4 regions of the Bacillus sp. 37MA genome follow, and region 4 is predicted to be linked to each of the others. Evidence: riboswitches for the same ligand, from Rfam matches in the RefSeq annotation. Region 4 holds a riboswitch; each other region holds the start of a gene.

Region 1 (4,816 bases), 1.4 Mb from region 4:
GGGTTTTCAAGAGGAGGGGTTATGGCGATATTAACGGCCATTTACAGGCCAGTTTCATCACTAGTGACATGGGGCGGCGTATCAGATATGATCCTCACCTATAAAGAACGAAGCGATATGCGTAGGATGATGAAACGTGTCATAGGCGGCAGTCCGAATAAAGTACCTGAGCAATATGATTGGCGTACGCCGTTAAACGAAGCAGCGATGATAACAGCTCCTGTGTTCATTATTCACGGGAGGCTTGATGACAACGTATCCGTAGAACATGCATATCGTCTTGAGAAAAAGTTGGATAAGGCAGATATATTATATTTTAACGAGTATGATCATTACATACCACCTGCTGTAAATCGCAAAATTGTCGGGAAAATTGCAGTATGGATGAAAGAAAAAGGGAAGGGGAATGTATGATGGGCATGCCAATGGAATTAAACACAATGATTGTCACGAAAGGAAATGAAACGAGAGAAGAAGAAAACAGATTTGTATTAACAAAGAACGGCTACCGTCTGTATCCAATAGGCATTCCGATTGCCGTATACAAAGTGAAAGACAGTGAGCAAAGCGGGATAGCAATTATTGAAAAAGTGGAGTGGCAAAATGATACGACAACCATTACGTATACACTTGTATCATTAAAATCAACGAATTAATATGAAAACCCTCCTGACGAACAGGAGGGTTTTCATATTTACATTTTAGGTCCGCCAAGTACTTCGATGTCAGAAGGAACACCGGTGAATTTTTTGAAATTAGCACGGAATTTAGCAGAAAGTTCCTGTGCTTTGACCATGAACGCTTCCTGATCAGCCCATGATTTACGTGGAATTAATACATCATCAGGCACGCCTGGTACTTGAACTGGAATATTGAGACCGAATACTTTTGTTGTGTATGTTTCAACGTTATTTAGTTCTCCTTCAAGTGCTGCTTGAATCATCGCACGTGTGTATGAAAGCTTCATACGTTGTCCTGTCCCGTATTCGCCGGCTGTCCAGCCTGTGTTCACAAGGAATACCTGCACGTTATGCTCGTCAATTTTTTTGCCAAGCATTTCTGCGTACACGGTTGCAGGAAGCGGAAGGAACGGTGAGCCAAAGCATGTTGAGAATGTAGCTTCCGGGCTTGTAATGCCGCGTTCTGTACCGGCAAGTTTTGATGTGTATCCACTCAAGAAATGGTACATAGCCTGCTCTTTTGATAACTTGCTGATTGGAGGCAAAACGCCGAATGCATCAGCTGTTAAAAAGATAATTGTATGTGGGTGACCCGCGATGCTTGGATCAATAATATTCTCAATTGATTGAATCGGGTAAGCCGCACGCGTATTTTCAGTTAACGAGTTATCAGCGTAATCTGGAATGCGTGTATCATGATCAAGGATAACGTTTTCGAGAACAGAGCCGAAACGGATCGCATCGTAAATTTGCGGTTCTTTTTCACGTGTCAAGCCAATTGTTTTTGCATAGCAGCCACCTTCAATATTGAACACACCGTTTGCAGACCAGCCATGCTCATCATCCCCAATCAAGCGTCGGTTCGGGTCAGCAGAAAGCGTCGTTTTGCCTGTGCCGGAAAGACCAAAGAACAGGGCGACATCACCTTCGTAGCCGACATTTGCCGAGCAGTGCATGGACAATACGTTGTTTTCTGGCAAAAGGTAGTTCATCACGGAGAAGATCGATTTTTTCATTTCTCCAGCATATTCTGTTCCACCGATTAACACGACGCGTTGTTCAAATGAAATAATGATGAACGTTTCAGAATTAGTGCCATCCACAAGAGGATCAGCCTGGAACGTCGGAGCAGATAAAACCGTGAATCCCGCTTCATGCGAGCGGAGCTCTTCTTCTGTCGGACGGATGAACAATTGGTGAGCAAACAGGTTGTGCCACGCGTATTCATTGATGACCTGAATGGGCAGGCGATGTTTATGATCTGCACCGGCAAAGCCATTGAAAACGAACAGTTCATCTTTTTCTTTTAAATGGCGTAGGACTTTATCGTACAAGTTATTAAACTTTTCTTCAGAGATCGGTTGGTTCGAGCCCCAATCGATTTTATCCTTTACGGCCGCTTCTTTGACGGTAAATTTGTCTTTTGGAGAGCGTCCTGTATATTTGCCTGTTTCGGCGCAAACCGCACCGGATGCGGTTAAAATACCTTCAGCGCGTTTGAGTACCTTTTCTACGAGTACAGGTACAGAAGGCTGTTGTAATACATTTGAGCCTTTCAGCAGCTCGACGATTTCGCTGGAAACAGTTAGAGAGTTCATATTTGTACAACCATCCTTTTCGAAATTTTTATATGTGTTGTGATTAAGATGAAATTAGTATAACACATTAATATTAATAATCTATACTAATTAAAGAGATTTTTATATTTTAATGAATTTTTTTGGTTTTTGGGGTTTAATCAGTGTACTATATTAATAAGAAAGGGTGATATTGGATCATATAAAGTTTCTCTTCCGTCCGATTCAATGGGAATTTACTGACCGTTCATCTGCGACAAATGATGCTGCACATATAACTTATCTTTTTTTCTAAGGAAAATCGGTTGACATGATGAATGATCTTTCGTAACATTGACACTTGAACGGATACTCTTATCCTGAGCCGGTGGAGGGACAGGCCCTGTGAAACCCAGCAACCTGCCGTATAAAACGCGGAAAAGGTGCTAAACCTGAGCAAGGATCAACCTTGGACGATAAGAGTGAAAGGCCCGAGTAAAAACAACCTTTCCTCTCTCTATGCCGGGAGAGTTTTTTTATTTTCCGGATCATCGGGGGAATATGAGTACCGTACCCATACTGATTTAAAGGAGGAATTTTTTCATGACAAAACAGCGTCGCCTGTTTACATCAGAATCTGTAACAGAAGGACATCCGGATAAAATCTGTGATCAAATTTCCGATGCGATACTTGATGCGATTCTTGACAAAGACCCGAATGCCCGAGTAGCAGCGGAAACATCTGTCACAACGGGGCTCGTACTCGTTGCCGGGGAAATTACCACTTCATCTTATGTGGATATTCCAAAAATCGTTCGTGAAACGATAAAAGAAATTGGGTATGTACGTGCAAAATATGGATTTGACTACGAAACAGCTGGTGTATTGACATCGATTGATGAACAGTCACCCGATATTGCAGCCGGTGTAAACGTAGCACTCGAAGCACGTGAAGGCCAGATGACGGATAAAGAAATCGACGAAATCGGTGCCGGTGACCAAGGCTTAATGTTCGGTTACGCATGCAATGAAACAGCGGAATTAATGCCGCTGCCCATTTCACTCGCACATAAACTTGCACGTCGTCTGACACAGGTACGTAAAGATGAAGTGCTTGAATACCTTCGTCCGGATGGTAAAACGCAAGTAACGGTTGAATACGATGAACATGGTCAGCCGGTTCGTGTGGATACAATCGTTATTTCAACTCAACATCATCCAGAAATTACACTTGAGCAAATTCAAAAAGAAGTTCGCGAACATGTCATTAATGAAGTCGTACCGGCTGAATTGATCGACAGTGAAACGAAATTTTTCATTAACCCGACAGGCCGCTTTGTGATCGGCGGACCACAGGGGGATGCAGGTTTAACAGGCCGCAAAATCATCGTTGATACGTATGGCGGATATGCTCGTCATGGCGGTGGGGCATTCTCTGGTAAAGATCCGACGAAAGTAGACCGTTCTGCGGCCTATGCAGCTCGTTACGTGGCAAAAAATATTGTGGCTGGGGGTCTTGCGGATAAATGTGAAGTTCAGCTTGCATACGCAATCGGTGTAGCACAGCCGGTATCGATTGCTGTTGACACATTTGAAACAGGTACAGTGTCAGAAGAAGTTCTTGTTGACCTAATTCGCAAAAACTTCGACCTTCGTCCAGCAGGAATTATTAACATGCTTGATCTGCGCCGTCCTATTTATCGTCAAACAGCGGCATACGGCCACTTTGGGCGTACGGACGTGGATCTTCCATGGGAACGTACGGACAAAGCTGAGCTTTTGAAATCAGAAGCAAAATAATAAAAAGCTGCCTGAAAGTTATTTGACTTTCAGGCAGTCTTTTTTTTATGATGGTATGCTTTTATGACAGCTGATGGGATCTACCAATAAATGATCGGATCACAGGTTAAAAACGCAACGTTCATTTCCATACTTTTGTTAGCATATCTTGTACATCATTTTTGAATGGATTTATAATATTGTCCTTTTTCCGCATACTCGCGGACGATTCGTTCCATATCTTTCCGGTCCTCTTCAGTAACATCGCGAATGACTTTAGCGGGACGCCCGAATGCCATTGTGTTCGGTGGGATGATTTTGCCAGGCGGAACGAGGCTGCCGGCACCAATGAACGCACCTTCACCAATTTCAGCATTATCTAAAATGATGGACCCCATGCCGATGAGTGCACCTTTTCTAATTTTGCAGCTATGTAAAAGAACTTGGTGGCCGATCGTCACATGATCTTCTAATACGAGCGGGTTGTTTGGACTTTGATGCAGGACGGAATTGTCTTGAACGTTGACTCGATTTCCAATAACAGTTGGGGCGACGTCGCCGCGAATCACGGTATTGTACCAAATGGTAGATTCCTCTCCGATGCTCACATCACCGGTAATTGTGACATGATCTGCAATAAAAGCAGACTCTGCAATCTCTGGTTCTTTGTCTTTATAAGGATAAATCATCTATGAAACTCCTTTCTTTTTTTATATGTACCGTTTTATTTTATCGAAAGCCAAAAGATTTGTATAATAGAAAAAACGATTGCCGTTTGTGAAGGAGAGAGCAACTATGTGG
Region 2 (4,816 bases), 3.3 Mb from region 4:
GCTATGAGATTTGGAACAACAGCAATACTGAAAAACATACATGGGCTGATGCGGAAGAAACGAGTCCAGGCGAATATACAGCTGCCTACACATTTACAGAAGCAGGTGCGTTCACCGTGAAAGTTCATGTTGAAAATGACGAAGGACTACATGAACATGAAGAGCATCAAGTGGATGTGAAATAATAAACAACTCAAGTCATACTTGTCATAAAGAAGTGAGTGGTCCATATTTACCTTATTATTGTCAACCCATCATCAGGAAGTGGGAACGCCCGGTCACTTTGGACAAAAGTGGAACGGCACTTAAAAAAGAAGCACGTCCAGTACGATGCACTGATCGGCGGTTCGGAAGCATCGGCACGTGAATTTGTCTGGCAAAAAATGCAGGAAGTTAAAGTAAAAGCCGTAGTGGTCATTGGCGGTGATGGAACAGTCAATGCTATTTTGCAGGATGTTGTCTATACGGATACAGCGATCGCTGTTTTACCAGCAGGTTCAGGAAATGATATCGCCCGCATTTTCGGTTTAACGGATCATCCAGGTCAATTTGTAGATCAGTTGCTTACCGCCCGCAAACGAAAACAGATTGATGTAATGAAAGTGAATACGAGCTATGGATTAACGGTCGCAGGAGCAGGACTTGACGCAGATATTGCGGAGCGTATAAATAGAGCATTTTATAAAAAGTGGTTTAATAAGATAGGGGCCGGTTCATTTACTTATATGATCGGAACGATTTTATCGTCACTGTTATTTAAACCATTTAAAAGCACAATCATGATTGACAATGACAAGTTCGTATCAGATGAAACGTGGCTACTTGCCTGCGGAAACACATCATCTTACGGCGGGGGACTCGTTATTTGTCCGTATGCACACCCGATAGACGGTGTATTAGATGTAACGATGCTTCATACAGTGAAGCGGAGAAATATTCTCTTTCAGCTGTTCCCGGCACTATTGCGTGGTACCCCTGTTTTGAAGCAGGGTGTTACCTATAAAAAAGGGAAAGTCGTGAAAATCGATACTGATAGACCGATTTCCATTATGGTCGATGGGGAACAGATCGGTACAACCCCGGTTCAAGTTACTGTTCATGCAAAAGCACTCCATCTTATTTTAACAACATGAAAGAGACGCTTCGCAATTTGCGAAGCGTCTCTTTTTTAGTTTACTACCTGGAATACGATATGACGGTTCATAACCGGTTTCAGCTTAAAAAGAACATGTGTTTTTATTTCTTTTTTCATTACCGCTGAGACGGCCAAAGTGAGGGGTAATGATTGGATGAATAATGTTGCGCGGTGATCAATGTAGCGGGTAATCTGATCTTTGTAAAACAATTCGCGCTTTGCGATTTTCTCCTCTGTTTCTTTCGTAAGCTGCACAGCAAATTGTGTAACAGAATATTCGACTCCTCCAAAAAATTCAGCTACTGTCATAACACATGACACTCCTTCCTCCAATCCATTTGTCAATACTTATGTATATATCTTAACATAAAATTTACAAAAGATTAATATTTAATTAAAGAAAATTTATAATCTCCATATTTATATGCTGTAAACTTTTGTTTATACATAAAGAATTGAGAAAGATGAGTTTTTTATTCGATATTGTCACAGCTGTTGACAATTTCAAAGTATAACACGTATAAAATAGAGAAAAACCCTGAGCTTGTTCAATCAATTGTTAGTGTCCATGAAAAAGCGATTGACTTTATTAATAGTAACCCGGATGAAACAAAAACGTTAACGATTGCAGATATTAAAGAAACGACGAAACAGGAACTGCCTGTAGATATCGTTGACAGCGCATGGAAACGGATTACGTATACAGCAGATATTAATGAAGAAGTGGTAAAGGAATTTGCTGCATTGATTGACAAACAATTTATACAATAAAAAGGTTGTCATTGAGCTCATTTTCCTGTACATTTAAAAAATAAGACTAATTAAACATACCTTATCAAGAGAAGCGGAGGGACTGGCCCGATGATGCTTCAGCAACCGGCCTCGCAGGGCAAAGGTGCTAAATCCAGCGGACCGACACCGTCCGGGAGATGAGAAGAAGTGTAAAAACAAGCCTTCTTCCATGAAGGCTTGTTTTTTTATGAAAAGGAGCGATAGTGATGACAAATATTGAAACGAAATTAGCGCAAATTGGCAACCGGACAAATAATCCAACAGGTACAATTAATCCGCCTGTTTATTTTTCTACAGCGTACCGTCACGAAGGGATCGGTATGTCAACGGGGTACGATTATGTACGTACTGGCAATCCGACACGTGAAGTCGTTGAAAAAGCGATTGCAGACCTGGAAGGAGCGGATGCAGGTTTTGCTTTTTCATCTGGCATGGCAGCCATTCATACGCTGCTATCTTTATTTGAGCCGGGTGATGAATTTCTCGTTTCAGCTGATCTGTATGGCGGCACATACCGTCTGTTTGAAAAAGGATGGAAAAAGTTCGGCCTGGCATTTACATACGACAGCTTTGAGGATTTGACTAAAACGAAAAAGCACGTTTCAAATAAAACGAAAGCCATTTTCTTAGAAACACCAACGAATCCATTAATGAAGGAAACAGATATTGCTTCAGTTGCTTCTTTTGCAAAAGAACATAACTTAATTTTAATTGTTGATAATACGTTTTATACACCGGTGCTGCAGCGTCCGATCGAGCAAGGGGCTGACATCGTTCTCCATAGCGCGACGAAATATCTAGGCGGTCACAATGATGTACTTGCTGGACTTATCGCAGTAAAAGGAGAAGAGCTCTCGGCAAAAGTATTTGAATTTCAAAATGCGATTGGTGCGGTGCTGTCACCGTTTGATTCCTGGCTGCTTGCCCGCGGGATGAAAACGCTCAGCCTGCGTATGAAGCAGCACACGGAAAATGGGCAAAAAATCGCTGCGTTTTTAGAAACACACGATGATATTTTAGATGTGTTATATCCCGGACAAGGTGGGATGCTTTCATTTCGTTTAAAATCGGAAGAATGGGTCAATACATTTTTGCGAAATATGAAGTTAATTTCATTTGCGGAAAGCCTTGGGGGCGTAGAAAGCTTCATTACGTATCCTGCGACGCAGACACATATGGATATTCCTGAAGATGTACGAATCGCAAATGGTATCTGTAATAAGCTTCTGCGTTTCTCAATCGGTATTGAGCACGTGGAAGATTTGATGGGGGATTTAACGCAAGCATTTGAAAAGATGAAAGGATGATTAGATGAGCGACTATACATTTCAAACAAAATTGCTTCATAACAGCCATAAATTTGATCCGCATACAGGGGCAGTTAGTGTACCGATTCAGCACGCATCAACCTTTCACCAATCCGATTTTGATTCATTTGGCCAGTACGATTACAGCCGGTCTGGAAATCCGACGCGTGAAACACTTGAAGCGGCGATTGCGGAACTAGAAGGAGGCGTACGCGGATTTGCGTTTGCATCCGGCATGGCGGCGATTTCAACCGCGTTTCTTCTATTATCTAAAGGAGATCATGTCGTCGTAACAGAAGACGTATACGGCGGCACATTCCGCATGGTAACAGCGGTATTGACACGATTCGGTATTGAACATACATTCGTTGATATGACGGATCTCGATGCAGTTGCGAAAGCGATTCAGCCAAATACGAAAGTTATTTACATGGAAACACCGTCCAATCCTCTTTTAAAAGTGACCGACATTGAAGGGATCGTCAAACTTGCGAAAGCAAATGACTGTCTAACATTCCTTGATAACACGTTTTTAACGCCTGTATTGCAGCGTCCAATCGAATTCGGAGTCGACCTTGTTTTACACAGTGCAACGAAGTTCTTATCGGGCCATAGCGATGTGTTAGCAGGTCTTGCTGTCGCAAAGGATGAAAACATCGCATCAAAGGTTTATGCGCTTCAAAACTCATTTGGTGCCGTATTAGGAGTACAGGACTGCTGGCTCGTACTGCGTGGATTAAAAACATTGTCTGTCCGGCTAGAACAATCACAAAAAGGTGCGGCTGAAATAGCAAATTATTTAGCTTCGCATCCGCGCGTGAAAAATGTGTATTATCCAGGTCTGGCTGCTCATCCAGGTCATTCTATACATTTCCGCCAGGCATCAGGGGGAGGCGCTGTTTTATCATTTGAACTTGAAAATGAAGACGCTGTTCGTCAGTTTAGCGCCAATGTAAAGATTCCGGTTTTTGCCGTAAGTCTTGGTGCGGTTGAATCAATTTTATCGTATCCGCCAAAAATGTCTCACGCCGCGATGCCGCCAGAAGAACGGAATAAACGTGGCATAACAGACGGTCTTCTTCGTTTGTCAGTAGGTCTTGAATCGCCGGATGATTTAATCCGTGACTTTGACCAAGCATTTCAAACATTAACATAAAAAAAGTGTCACCCGCCTGAGCGGAGTGACACTTTTTTGTGATTAGGCATGACGCATTCTTTTAAGGATGAAGCTTACGATAGCAACGAGAATAACCGCACCGATTAAAGCTGGAATAATCGCCATACCACCAATGTCTGGACCCATATTGCCGAAGAGTGCGCCACCAATCCATGCGCCGATAATACCTGCAATGATATTGCCAATGATTCCACCCGGAATGTCTTTACCTAGAATAAGTCCTGCAAGCCAGCCAATGATTCCACCGACGATTAAGAACATAATAAAGCCCATGATTTTTTCCTCCTAAAAATTTAAATTGTAATACTGTGTTGGTTTATGTATTCCCGCTATCCTAAATAAAAAACCAAAAAAGTCAATGAAAATATATTCTGAATATTTAAAAAAATAAACGGCCAATTAATT
Region 3 (4,816 bases), 1.3 Mb from region 4:
CATTTGGTTATGATAAGTGATTGGTAAGTTTGCTGTTAAAATCGGCAACGATGCGTCTGCTTGTAAGATATTCTTCTTCACGCTGCTGCTCGACGTCAATTCTCACTTCATGCTTCTGACTGTACACCGCGTAGCCTACGCCGTGGGATGCATGCATTGCTTTTTCCATGCCTTCTGTGTACTTCATATTCAGTGAGTTACTAATGGGGAATCAATCCTTTTCGTTTTTTTTGGAGGCATGCTCCGCTCATTTATTATGAGCAAAAAGTGATCTAGCTTAGAGTAATTCCACTCCGCACCAAATGTTCCTCCGGTATTTATAATAACAGTGTGCAGGTAAGACACGCAAAAGCCGTGAGCCCGGCTCAGTCTCTCTCACATGTTGTGAGGTCCAGCATACTCTTCTATATTTCCTCATTCGCAAAATATAAACGATATCCTCTTGAATTCGCAATTATTTGAAAATTTAGCATAAAAAACGCCTGGCTCGCAGCCAGACGTTTCTAACGTTTTATTTGTTGACCGGTACGAATGCCCCGCCCCACTCTTCCAACATAAAGTCTTCAATTTCTTGAGAGTGAAGAACATCAACAAGTGCTTTAATTTTTTCTTTGTCTTCATCGCCGGCACGTACAGCGATAATATTTGCGTATGGTGAGTCTTTTCCTTCAAGAGCAATTGCATCTTCGAGTGGGTTCAAGCCGGCATCTACCGCATAGTTTGAGTTAATCATGACGGCATCACCTTCATCGTTATTATAAATTTGTGGAAGCAAAGCAGGTTCATAATCATAGTCGAATTTCAAATTCTTTTTGTTTTCAGCAATATCATCGAGTGTCGCTGATTCTTTCACCACACCGTCTTTCAATGTAATTAATCCTGCTTCTTCAAAAAGAGCCAAAACACGTCCATGATCCGCAACAGATGAACTTAAAATAATTTTCGCTCCATCTGGAAGTTCTTTTAAACTTTTGTATTTTTTAGAATAAACGCCAATAGGTTCAACATGGATACCCCCAGCGTTCACAAAATCATAGCCATGTTCTTTTTTTTGAACTTCAAGGTAAGGAACGTGTTGGAAGTAGTTCGCATCCACTTCTCCTTCATCTAACACTTTATTCGGCAAAACGTAGTCTTGAAATGTTTCTACTTCAAGTGTATATCCTTTTTCCTTTAATGCAGCTTTTGCCTCTTCTAAAATAACTGCATGAGGTACGGGACTTGCCGCTACAACAATTGTTTTGTCCTCTTCTGATGTACCAGAATCTGCTTTTTCTTTATCTGTTGATTCTTCCCCACCTCCGCATGCTGCCAAAGCAAGCACGATCGCGGCTGTTAAAAACCCGAGAAGCCATTTTTTCATCATGTCATTCCTCCTGAAAATATTTTATCTTATCGTTTATCCAGTTTTCGTGTGAACGTGTCCCCGATAAACTGAATGATAAACACAATAATGAGTATAACGATTGTCGCCATCAGTGTCACATCATTACGGCTACGCTGGAATCCGTCTAAAAAGGCGAGATTTCCTAGTCCTCCTGCCCCAATGACACCCGCCATCGCTGTGTAACCCACAAGGGCAATCGCTGTGACGGTGAGTCCTGAAACGAGTGCTGGCAACGATTCTGGGATGAGCACTTTTCGAATAATCGTACTTGTGGATGCCCCCATTGCTCTTGCCGCTTCAATCACACCTTTATCAATTTCACGCAGCGCAATTTCAACCATGCGTGCATAAAATGGGGCCGCTCCGATAATAAGTGCCGGCAACGCCGCATTTTCACCGATAATCGTGCCGATAATCGCTTTCGTAAACGGAATGAGCAGGACGATTAAAATGATAAATGGAATTGAGCGGAAGACATTGACAATAACCGCCGTGATGCCATAGACCGCTTTATTTTCCCACAGCTGTCCTTTCGATGTTAAAAAGAGCAATAAGCCGAGCAAAAGGCCGAGAACGAATGTGATAACGACAGAAATGCTCGTCATATAAAGCGTCTGAAGTGTCGCTTCCCACATTTTGTCCCAGTCTACATTTGGAAACCATTGTTCAATCATACATAATAACCTCCGAATCTACTTGCTGCGCATCTAAAAACGCCACTGCTTTGTCGACTTCAGAAGCATTACCGGTTAAATGGACGAACAATGTTCCGTATGCACCATTTTGCGTCTGTGAAATTTTCCCTTGCAAAATGTTGACCGCGACATCAAAGCGTCGAATAATTTCTGTAATGACCGGCTGTTCAGTCGATACACCGACGAACGTCAATTTAACAATTTTTCCATCTGGGTGTGCCTCTACTAAATGACGGACTGTTTCTTTCGACTCTTCCGGCTCCGTCACCTGCTGGACAAATCGTTTTGTAATTAACTGTTCAGGGCGGCGGAATACATCAAGCACCGGGCCCATTTCAACGATTTTACCTGCTTCCATTACCGCAACACGATGACAAATTTTGCGGATAACGTGCATTTCATGTGTAATAAGCACGATTGTCAGCCCGAGGCGTTCATTAATATCGACGAGTAATTCTAAGATGGAATCCGTCGTCTGTGGGTCAAGCGCCGATGTTGCTTCATCACATAATAATACTTTCGGGTTATTTGCGAGTGCCCGAGCGATACCTACACGCTGCTTCTGGCCGCCTGACAATTGCGAAGGATAGGAGTCCCCGCGTCCATCAAGACCGACAAGCTCGATCAATTCATTCACACGTTTGTCCCGTTCCGCTTTTGACACGCCCGCAATTTCAAGCGGAAACGCAATATTTTCGCGCACTGTGCGAGACCAAAGTAAATTGAAGTGTTGAAAAATCATACCGATTTCTTGGCGCGCTTTCCGTAATTCGCCGCCTTTAATTTTTGATACCGTCCGCCCTGCAACGGTTACAGATCCTTCCGTCGGTGCCTCAAGGCCGTTCAACATGCGGATAAGCGTACTTTTACCTGCGCCGCTATAGCCGATCATACCGAAAATCTCGCCTTCTAAAATGGAAAGATTTATATCGTCAACGGCCGTAACGGGGCCATTTTTTGTTTGAAATATTTTCTTTACCTGTTCAATTAAAATCATGTTGTTAACTCCTTTTCACAAAAAAAGCCTGTCTGCGGATAATAACAGAAAGGCAGTGCGTAAAGTTCCCTTTCTCTCATCTCTCGAAGCACATTGCTTTGTGTGATTTGGCACCTTTTCTAAAAAAGATGGTTGCCGGGCTTCATCGGGCACATCCCTCAGCCTCTCTTGATAAGAGTTATTATGAATATGAATGGATTCTACCACCGGAATGACAGTTATGTCAACAGCAAAAATGTATATTTTTTACATTTTTATCCTATTTGAAAATGAGACATTATTTCTTCATATATATAGGGAACTGACTGAAAAGCGTAAATTTTCTTTTTAAGTTTTCCTTCTGACATTAAAAGTAAACAAGGAACGCTTTCAATCGCAAATTCGCGGGCAATGTCTTCATGATAATTTAAATCAATCCGCTCAAGCGGCAAATCAATGTTCATCGCTTCAACAATATCAAGCATTCTGCCGGCTACTTGGCATGTGCCGCACATCGGCGTGTACACATATAAAGCCGCTTTGGGGGCGGCTAAAAAATCGTAAATTGATTGAACTGTTTTCATTGTTATGGCAATCCTTCTTTCTCTAAAAACTCCCCGCGTACATCGATATTCGCCGCCATTAAAACAGACGCAAGATCGCGATGAGGGACAGAGGCGACTTCTTTATATCTACGGTCAATATAGAGATGACGGGCATGAGGCAACTCACGTTTAAACTGACGGCGCAGCTTTTCACCCGATGCATCTGCATCGACTAAAATGTACACATCCCGCTCGAACAATTCATCTACAAGTTCATCTAGACGCGATATGCCAATCGTCCCATTCGTACAAATGATGTCTACCGGTTCTTTCACAATTTCAGCCACTCGTTTACGATCGGATAACCCTTCGACGATAATTGCTTTTTCCAGAATCATCACCATCACCCCGCTGCACGTTGTTAACTCTATTTTCACTCGTTTCCGGGAAAAAAGCAAAGTAAAAAAGACCGGCAATGGACCGGCCCGGCAATTACTCTTCTTTTACTCTTTCTTCGTACTGCGCTGCTGTCATCAATTTGTCAATTTGTGACGCATCAGACGGCTCAATTAAAATCATCCATGCTTTATCGTAAGCAGATTCATTTACGAACTCAGGACTGTCTTCAAGTTCTTCGTTGATTTCAATAACTTTTCCGCTGATCGGTGCGTACAACTCTGAAACTGTTTTAACGGATTCTACGCTTCCGAACGGCTCGTCAACCTTAATTTCATCACCAACAGCTGGCAGCTCAACAAATACAATATCACCTAGTTCAGATTGCGCAAAATCAGTAATGCCGATGCGCACGTTCCCCTCTTCTTGTTTCACCCATTCATGTTCTTCAGAATAACGCAGCTCTTTAGGCACATTCATTTGTTTATACCTCCAGATTAAAATAAGTATACTCTACACTTTACTGATTCATCAGACAGAATGCAAGATCATCATTGCCACTTCGCATTATATTCATCTTCTTTAAAACCAACCGTTACCGTTTCATCGCCAATCGCGAGTGGACGTTTGATCAGCATACCGTCTGACGCAAGAATATGGAGTAGTTCGTCATCAGATGCAGAGGTTACTTTATCCTTCAATCCAAGCTCACGGTATTTTTGCCCGCTTGTATTGAAAAATTTCTTCAGTGGTAGTCCGCTTTTTTCATATGCCCGTTTCAACTCTTCTTTTGAAGGCGGTGCTTCGACAATATGAA
Region 4 (4,816 bases):
GCATTTTAGACAATACATTTCCGGAAGGTAGCCGCGTTCCATCCACGAATGAATTTGCAGCGCATTATCAAATCAATCCGGCAACGGCCGCCAAAGGCATTAATCGGCTCGTTGATGAAGGCATTTTATTTAAAAAAAGGGGGATTGGCATGTTTGTATCAGACGGAGCAAAAGAGCAAGTAGCCGGAAAACGGAAAACACAGTTTTATGAGACCTACATCGTACCGCTTATCAATGAAGCAACCAAGCTGGATATTTCCCAGGAAGAACTTGAATCGATGATTAAAAAAGGAGGACACTCGTCATGAACGTTCAATTCGATAACGTGAGGAAAAAATTCGGATCACAGACAGCATTAAACAGCCTATCTTTCACAATGAACGGACCCAAAATTGTTGGACTGCTCGGTCGAAACGGAGCCGGTAAAACAACGGCACTTAATATGATGGCCGGCTGCATTTTTCCGGATAATGGATCAATCGTTGTAAATGGATCATCACCATTCGCACAGCCAAACAATGTCTGTCTGATCAATGAAAGCGGAAATTTCAAAAAAGATTTTGCGATTAGAGAAACATTAAAGTCTGCATCCCTCTTTTATCCAAATTGGGATCAAAAGCGGGCAGAAGAACTCCTTGAACTCTTTCATTTAAAAAAATCCAAAAAAGTAAAAAGCTTGTCCAAAGGAATGGAGTCGGGGCTCGGCATTACGGTTGGACTGGCCAGCTATTCACCAGTGACGATTTTCGATGAACCATACATCGGACTCGATGCCGCCGCGCGCAGCCGTTTTTATGATTTATTAATAGAAGAATACGAACGCCAGCCACGTCTGTTCATCCTCTCTACCCATCTCATTGATGAAGCAGCAAAATTATTTGAAGATGTGTTTATCATTCATAAGGGGGCCCTTCTTCTTCATCAAGACGTGGAAACATTACGTTCGATGAGCTTTTCGATTACCGGGACGAAAAAAGATGTGACAGAATACTTGAATGGAAAAGCACCCATCCATCGTAAAGAATTTGCCGGACGCATAACAGCTTACGTATATGGTTCTGAATGGAACCGCCATGAAGCGGAACTGTACCGTCTTGACACAGATTCAATTCCGATTCAAGAGCTAATGGTTCACTTAACCGATTCTCGCACAGGAGGTAAAAAATGATGAACAATATAAAAGCGGTTATTCACTACGAATGGACTGGAACGAAAAAAGCAGCCAGTGTGTTTTGGATCATTCTCGGCAGCACCGTGCTGCTTTCCATTATCTCTGCTTATTCGTTTACCGACGGCGAAGTGTATATGGGCGGCACATCGATTGCGTTATTCGCTTATTTGACGATTACCGGATTTATTGCCGTAAAAGACAGCATGTCGTACTGTATACAACGCGGCGCCACCCGCAATCAGTTTTTAGCCGGTATCGGGCTTTCGTTTCTCGTTACTTCGATTATAATGGCAGTTATTCACACGATTTTAGTGGAATTGGCCATCCTGGTGACAAAAGACCTTTTGAATTTGAAAACCGTTCACTTTTTCAGATTATCAGATTTACTGTCAACATCCCCTTCTTTTTTGACCGCAACGGTTGTTGACATGTTACTCTCTTTCTTTTGTCTCGCCACAGCATTTTTAATCGGAGCAATCTTCTTTCGATTCGGCAAAACGATTGGTCTTTCGTTTTTAGCTTTTTGTGGTCTGATATTGATGAACGCTTCTATTCAAACAAAAATCGGATCATTTCTTTTCAGTGATTCTAGCAATGCCATCTTGATGGATTTTGTTATCTTGTTTTTCCTTGGCGTTATTTGTTTTTTTATTACTTGGCTGATCATTCGAAAAACGTCGATTCACCCGTCTATACAGTGAAAATTGTTCTTGACTGAACCGATACGACACGATATGATAATTTTAATTATTCATATAATTTAATAGCCTATTCTTATCAAGAGAAGCTGAGGGTACTGGCCCACGGACGCTTCAGCAACCAGCCGAGACAGGTCAGGTGCTAAATCCAGCAGACTACTAAATTTAAGTCTGGAAGATGAGAAGGAACGGACAACACATACATGTTGAAAAGCCTTCTTGCATTTAGGAAGGCTTTTTTCAGTTCAAATATAGAGAGGACGTTTACAATATGACATTACTTGACAGGCTCAAAACAGACGTGCTTACCGCTGATGGAGCGATGGGCACGCTTTTATATTCACATGGCATTGACTTTTGCTATGAAGAATTAAATACAGAAAAGCCCGAAATCATTGAAAAAATTCATAAAGACTACATTGCAGCAGGTGCTGATGTTATTCAAACGAATACGTATGGGGCCAATGCGATTAAGCTTGCCCGTTATGGCATTGAAAACCGATCACGTGAATTGAATGCAGCGGCGATCGAGATTGCCAAAAAGGCTGCTGCACCAGGTGGACAGTTCGTTCTCGGTACAATCGGAGGTATTCGCGGGATCCGCAAAAGCACCGCAACAAATGCAGAAATTATCGCCTCGGTCCGTGAACAAGCAGAAAGTCTTCTCTCTGGTGACCCTGATGGTATTTTATTTGAAACATATTACGATTTTGAAGAATTGTCTGAATCTGTAAAGGTTTTACGCGAAATGAGTGATGTTCCAATTATTGCTCAAGTTTCCATGCATGAGCCTGGTGTTTTGCAAAATGGATTATCCTTAAATGAGGCATTGCACCGTCTTGAAGGAATTGGCGCTGATGTTGTTGGCGTTAACTGTCGTCTCGGCCCTTTCCATACGATTCAAGCGTTTGAAGGCGTAACACTGCCTGAAAAAGCATTCCTATCCGCGTCTCCCAATGCAAGTCTTCTTGATGTGGAAGACGGCCGGATCGTTTATGAATCAGAAGCGGATTATTTTGGCCGTGCTGCCGTCCTTTTAAGAAACGAAGGCGTCCGGTTAATTGGCGGATGCTGCGGTACGACGCCGAAACATATAGAAGCAGCCAAAAAACGGCTGGTCGGTCTTCCTCCTTTAACGGAGAAAAAGGTAAAAACGAAAAAACCGATTGTCATTCAAGAAGCAAAGCCTAGCACAGATGTATCGATTTGTGAAAAAGCGAAAACGGAGCGAACTGTGATCGTTGAACTTGATACACCAAAAACATTGCTCACAGAAAAATTCATTGAAGGTGCGAATAAATTGTATGACGCAGGTGTTGATGCCGTCACAATGGCAGACAACTCGCTTGCTTCTCCACGGATCAGCAATATGGCGATGGGTGCAACATTAAAATTACAACATGATGTCCGCTCACTTGTCCATATTACGTGCCGTGACCACAATTTAATCGGTCTGCAGTCTCATTTAATGGGGCTTGACGCGCTCGGTCTTCATGACGTGCTTGCGATTACGGGGGATCCAACAAAAATAGGCGACTTCCCAGGTGCGACAGATGTCTATGACGTATCAAGCCCTGAACTCATTCAGCTTATTAAACAGTTGAATGATGGGATTTCATTTTCTGGTAAACCGCTCAAAAAGAAAGCTAATTTTTCCGTTGCGGCGGCGTTCAATCCAAACGTCCGTGTTCTTGAAAGAGCCGTGACAAGATTGGAGAAAAAAATTGAATGCGGTGCGGATTATTTTATTACACAGCCTGTATTTACGAAAGAAAAAATTGTTGACGTATATGAAGCCACAAAACATTTATCAACACCTATATTCATCGGAATTATGCCATTAACAAGTATGCGCAATGCGGAATTTCTGCACCATGAAGTGCCCGGTATTAAATTATCAGATGAGACACTTGAGAGAATGCGTGCATGCGGTGATGATCAAGAGCGTGCTGCCAAAGAAGGTATACAGATTGCGAAAGAACTGCTTGATACAGCAACACAAATTTTTAACGGAATATACATTATTACGCCGTTTTTACGTTATGATATGTCTATGGAATTAATTCATTATATAAATGAACTGGATGCACTAAAAGAGAGAGGGATTGTTCATGCAGACTCATCAAATTGAGAAAGAACTTCAAAAGAGAATACTCCTGATTGATGGAGCAATGGGAACAATGCTGCAAAACGCCAATTTAACGCCGGAAGATTTCGGTGGGGAAGAATACGATGGCTGTAACGAGAACTTGAATTTAACAAAACCGGAAGTGCTTGAACGTATTCACCGTGAATACTTAGAAGCGGGTGCAGATATTATTGCAACAAATACATTTGGCGGAACGCCTGTCGTACTAAATGAATACGATCTTGGCGATAAAGCGTATGAAATTAACTTACGTGCTGTTGAAATTGCCCGCAAGGTCGTCGATGAATTTTCGACACCAGAATGGCCGCGATTCGTTGCCGGTGCCATTGGACCAACGACGAAGACGTTGTCCGTTACAGGAGGCATTACATTTGACGAACTCGTCGATAACTTTGAATTACAGGCGAAAGCACTTATTGAAGGCGGTTCTGACCTGATTTTAATGGAAACAAGTCAAGATATGCTGAATGTAAAAGCAGGCACTCTTGGGATTAGACGGGCGTTTGACGCAGCCGGAAAAGAATTGCCAGTCATGATTTCTGGCACAATTGAGCCGATGGGCACAACACTTGCCGGACAAAATATTGAAGCGTTCTACATTTCAATTGAACATATTAAACCTTTGTCAGTTGGATTGAACTGTGCGACAGGTCCAGAGTTTATGACCGACCACATCCGTTCTCTCTCTGATCTGGCAACAAGCTATGTAAGTTGTTACCCGAATGCCGGTCTTCCGGATGAAGAAGGTAATTATCACGAATCACCTGAATCGTTATCCAAAAAGCTCGGAGCATTTGC

The links. A riboswitch is a leader RNA that binds a small molecule or an ion and turns the genes downstream of it on or off. The one in region 4 is predicted to bind S-adenosylmethionine.
Region 1: another riboswitch for S-adenosylmethionine. It lies ahead of metK (methionine adenosyltransferase); the one in region 4 lies ahead of A3M5_RS0120475 (bifunctional homocysteine S-methyltransferase/methylenetetrahydrofolate reductase).
Region 2: another riboswitch for S-adenosylmethionine. It lies ahead of A3M5_RS0102500 (methionine biosynthesis PLP-dependent protein); the one in region 4 lies ahead of A3M5_RS0120475 (bifunctional homocysteine S-methyltransferase/methylenetetrahydrofolate reductase).
Region 3: another riboswitch for S-adenosylmethionine. It lies ahead of A3M5_RS0113670 (methionine ABC transporter ATP-binding protein); the one in region 4 lies ahead of A3M5_RS0120475 (bifunctional homocysteine S-methyltransferase/methylenetetrahydrofolate reductase).

What each region holds. Positions count from the first base shown of each region.
Region 1 is NZ_KB889752.1:2,334,792-2,339,607, reverse strand. Features, by position in the region: gene A3M5_RS0112930 (alpha/beta hydrolase family protein) at 1-414, shown strand, start outside; gene A3M5_RS0112925 (DUF2584 domain-containing protein) at 414-656, shown strand; gene pckA (phosphoenolpyruvate carboxykinase (ATP)) at 695-2,278, opposite strand; SAM riboswitch class I at 2,609-2,719, shown strand; gene metK (methionine adenosyltransferase) at 2,840-4,036, shown strand; gene A3M5_RS0112910 (gamma carbonic anhydrase) at 4,192-4,704, opposite strand; gene A3M5_RS0112905 (alpha/beta hydrolase) at 4,811-4,816, shown strand, end outside.
Region 2 is NZ_KB889752.1:460,066-464,881, forward strand. Features, by position in the region: gene A3M5_RS0102480 (FixH family protein) at 1-185, shown strand, start outside; gene A3M5_RS0102485 (diacylglycerol/lipid kinase family protein) at 222-1,133, shown strand; gene A3M5_RS0102490 (hypothetical protein) at 1,169-1,444, opposite strand; gene A3M5_RS0102495 (substrate-binding domain-containing protein) at 1,619-1,906, shown strand; SAM riboswitch class I at 1,965-2,071, shown strand; gene A3M5_RS0102500 (methionine biosynthesis PLP-dependent protein) at 2,134-3,234, shown strand; gene metC (cystathionine beta-lyase) at 3,239-4,390, shown strand; gene A3M5_RS0102510 (GlsB/YeaQ/YmgE family stress response membrane protein) at 4,433-4,684, opposite strand.
Region 3 is NZ_KB889752.1:2,447,520-2,452,335, forward strand. Features, by position in the region: gene A3M5_RS0113655 (YuzK family famiily protein) at 8-187, opposite strand; gene A3M5_RS0113660 (MetQ/NlpA family ABC transporter substrate-binding protein) at 512-1,363, opposite strand; gene A3M5_RS0113665 (methionine ABC transporter permease) at 1,393-2,061, opposite strand; gene A3M5_RS0113670 (methionine ABC transporter ATP-binding protein) at 2,054-3,079, opposite strand; SAM riboswitch class I at 3,153-3,257, opposite strand; gene A3M5_RS0113675 (thioredoxin family protein) at 3,334-3,642, opposite strand; gene A3M5_RS0113680 (hypothetical protein) at 3,645-4,001, opposite strand; gene gcvH (glycine cleavage system protein GcvH) at 4,096-4,479, opposite strand; gene A3M5_RS0113690 (arsenate reductase family protein) at 4,551-4,816, opposite strand, start outside.
Region 4 is NZ_KB889752.1:3,719,033-3,723,848, reverse strand. Features, by position in the region: gene A3M5_RS0120490 (GntR family transcriptional regulator) at 1-308, shown strand, start outside; gene A3M5_RS0120485 (ATP-binding cassette domain-containing protein) at 305-1,168, shown strand; gene A3M5_RS0120480 (hypothetical protein) at 1,165-1,872, shown strand; SAM riboswitch class I at 1,943-2,054, shown strand; gene A3M5_RS0120475 (bifunctional homocysteine S-methyltransferase/methylenetetrahydrofolate reductase) at 2,141-4,000, shown strand; gene metH (methionine synthase) at 3,981-4,816, shown strand, end outside.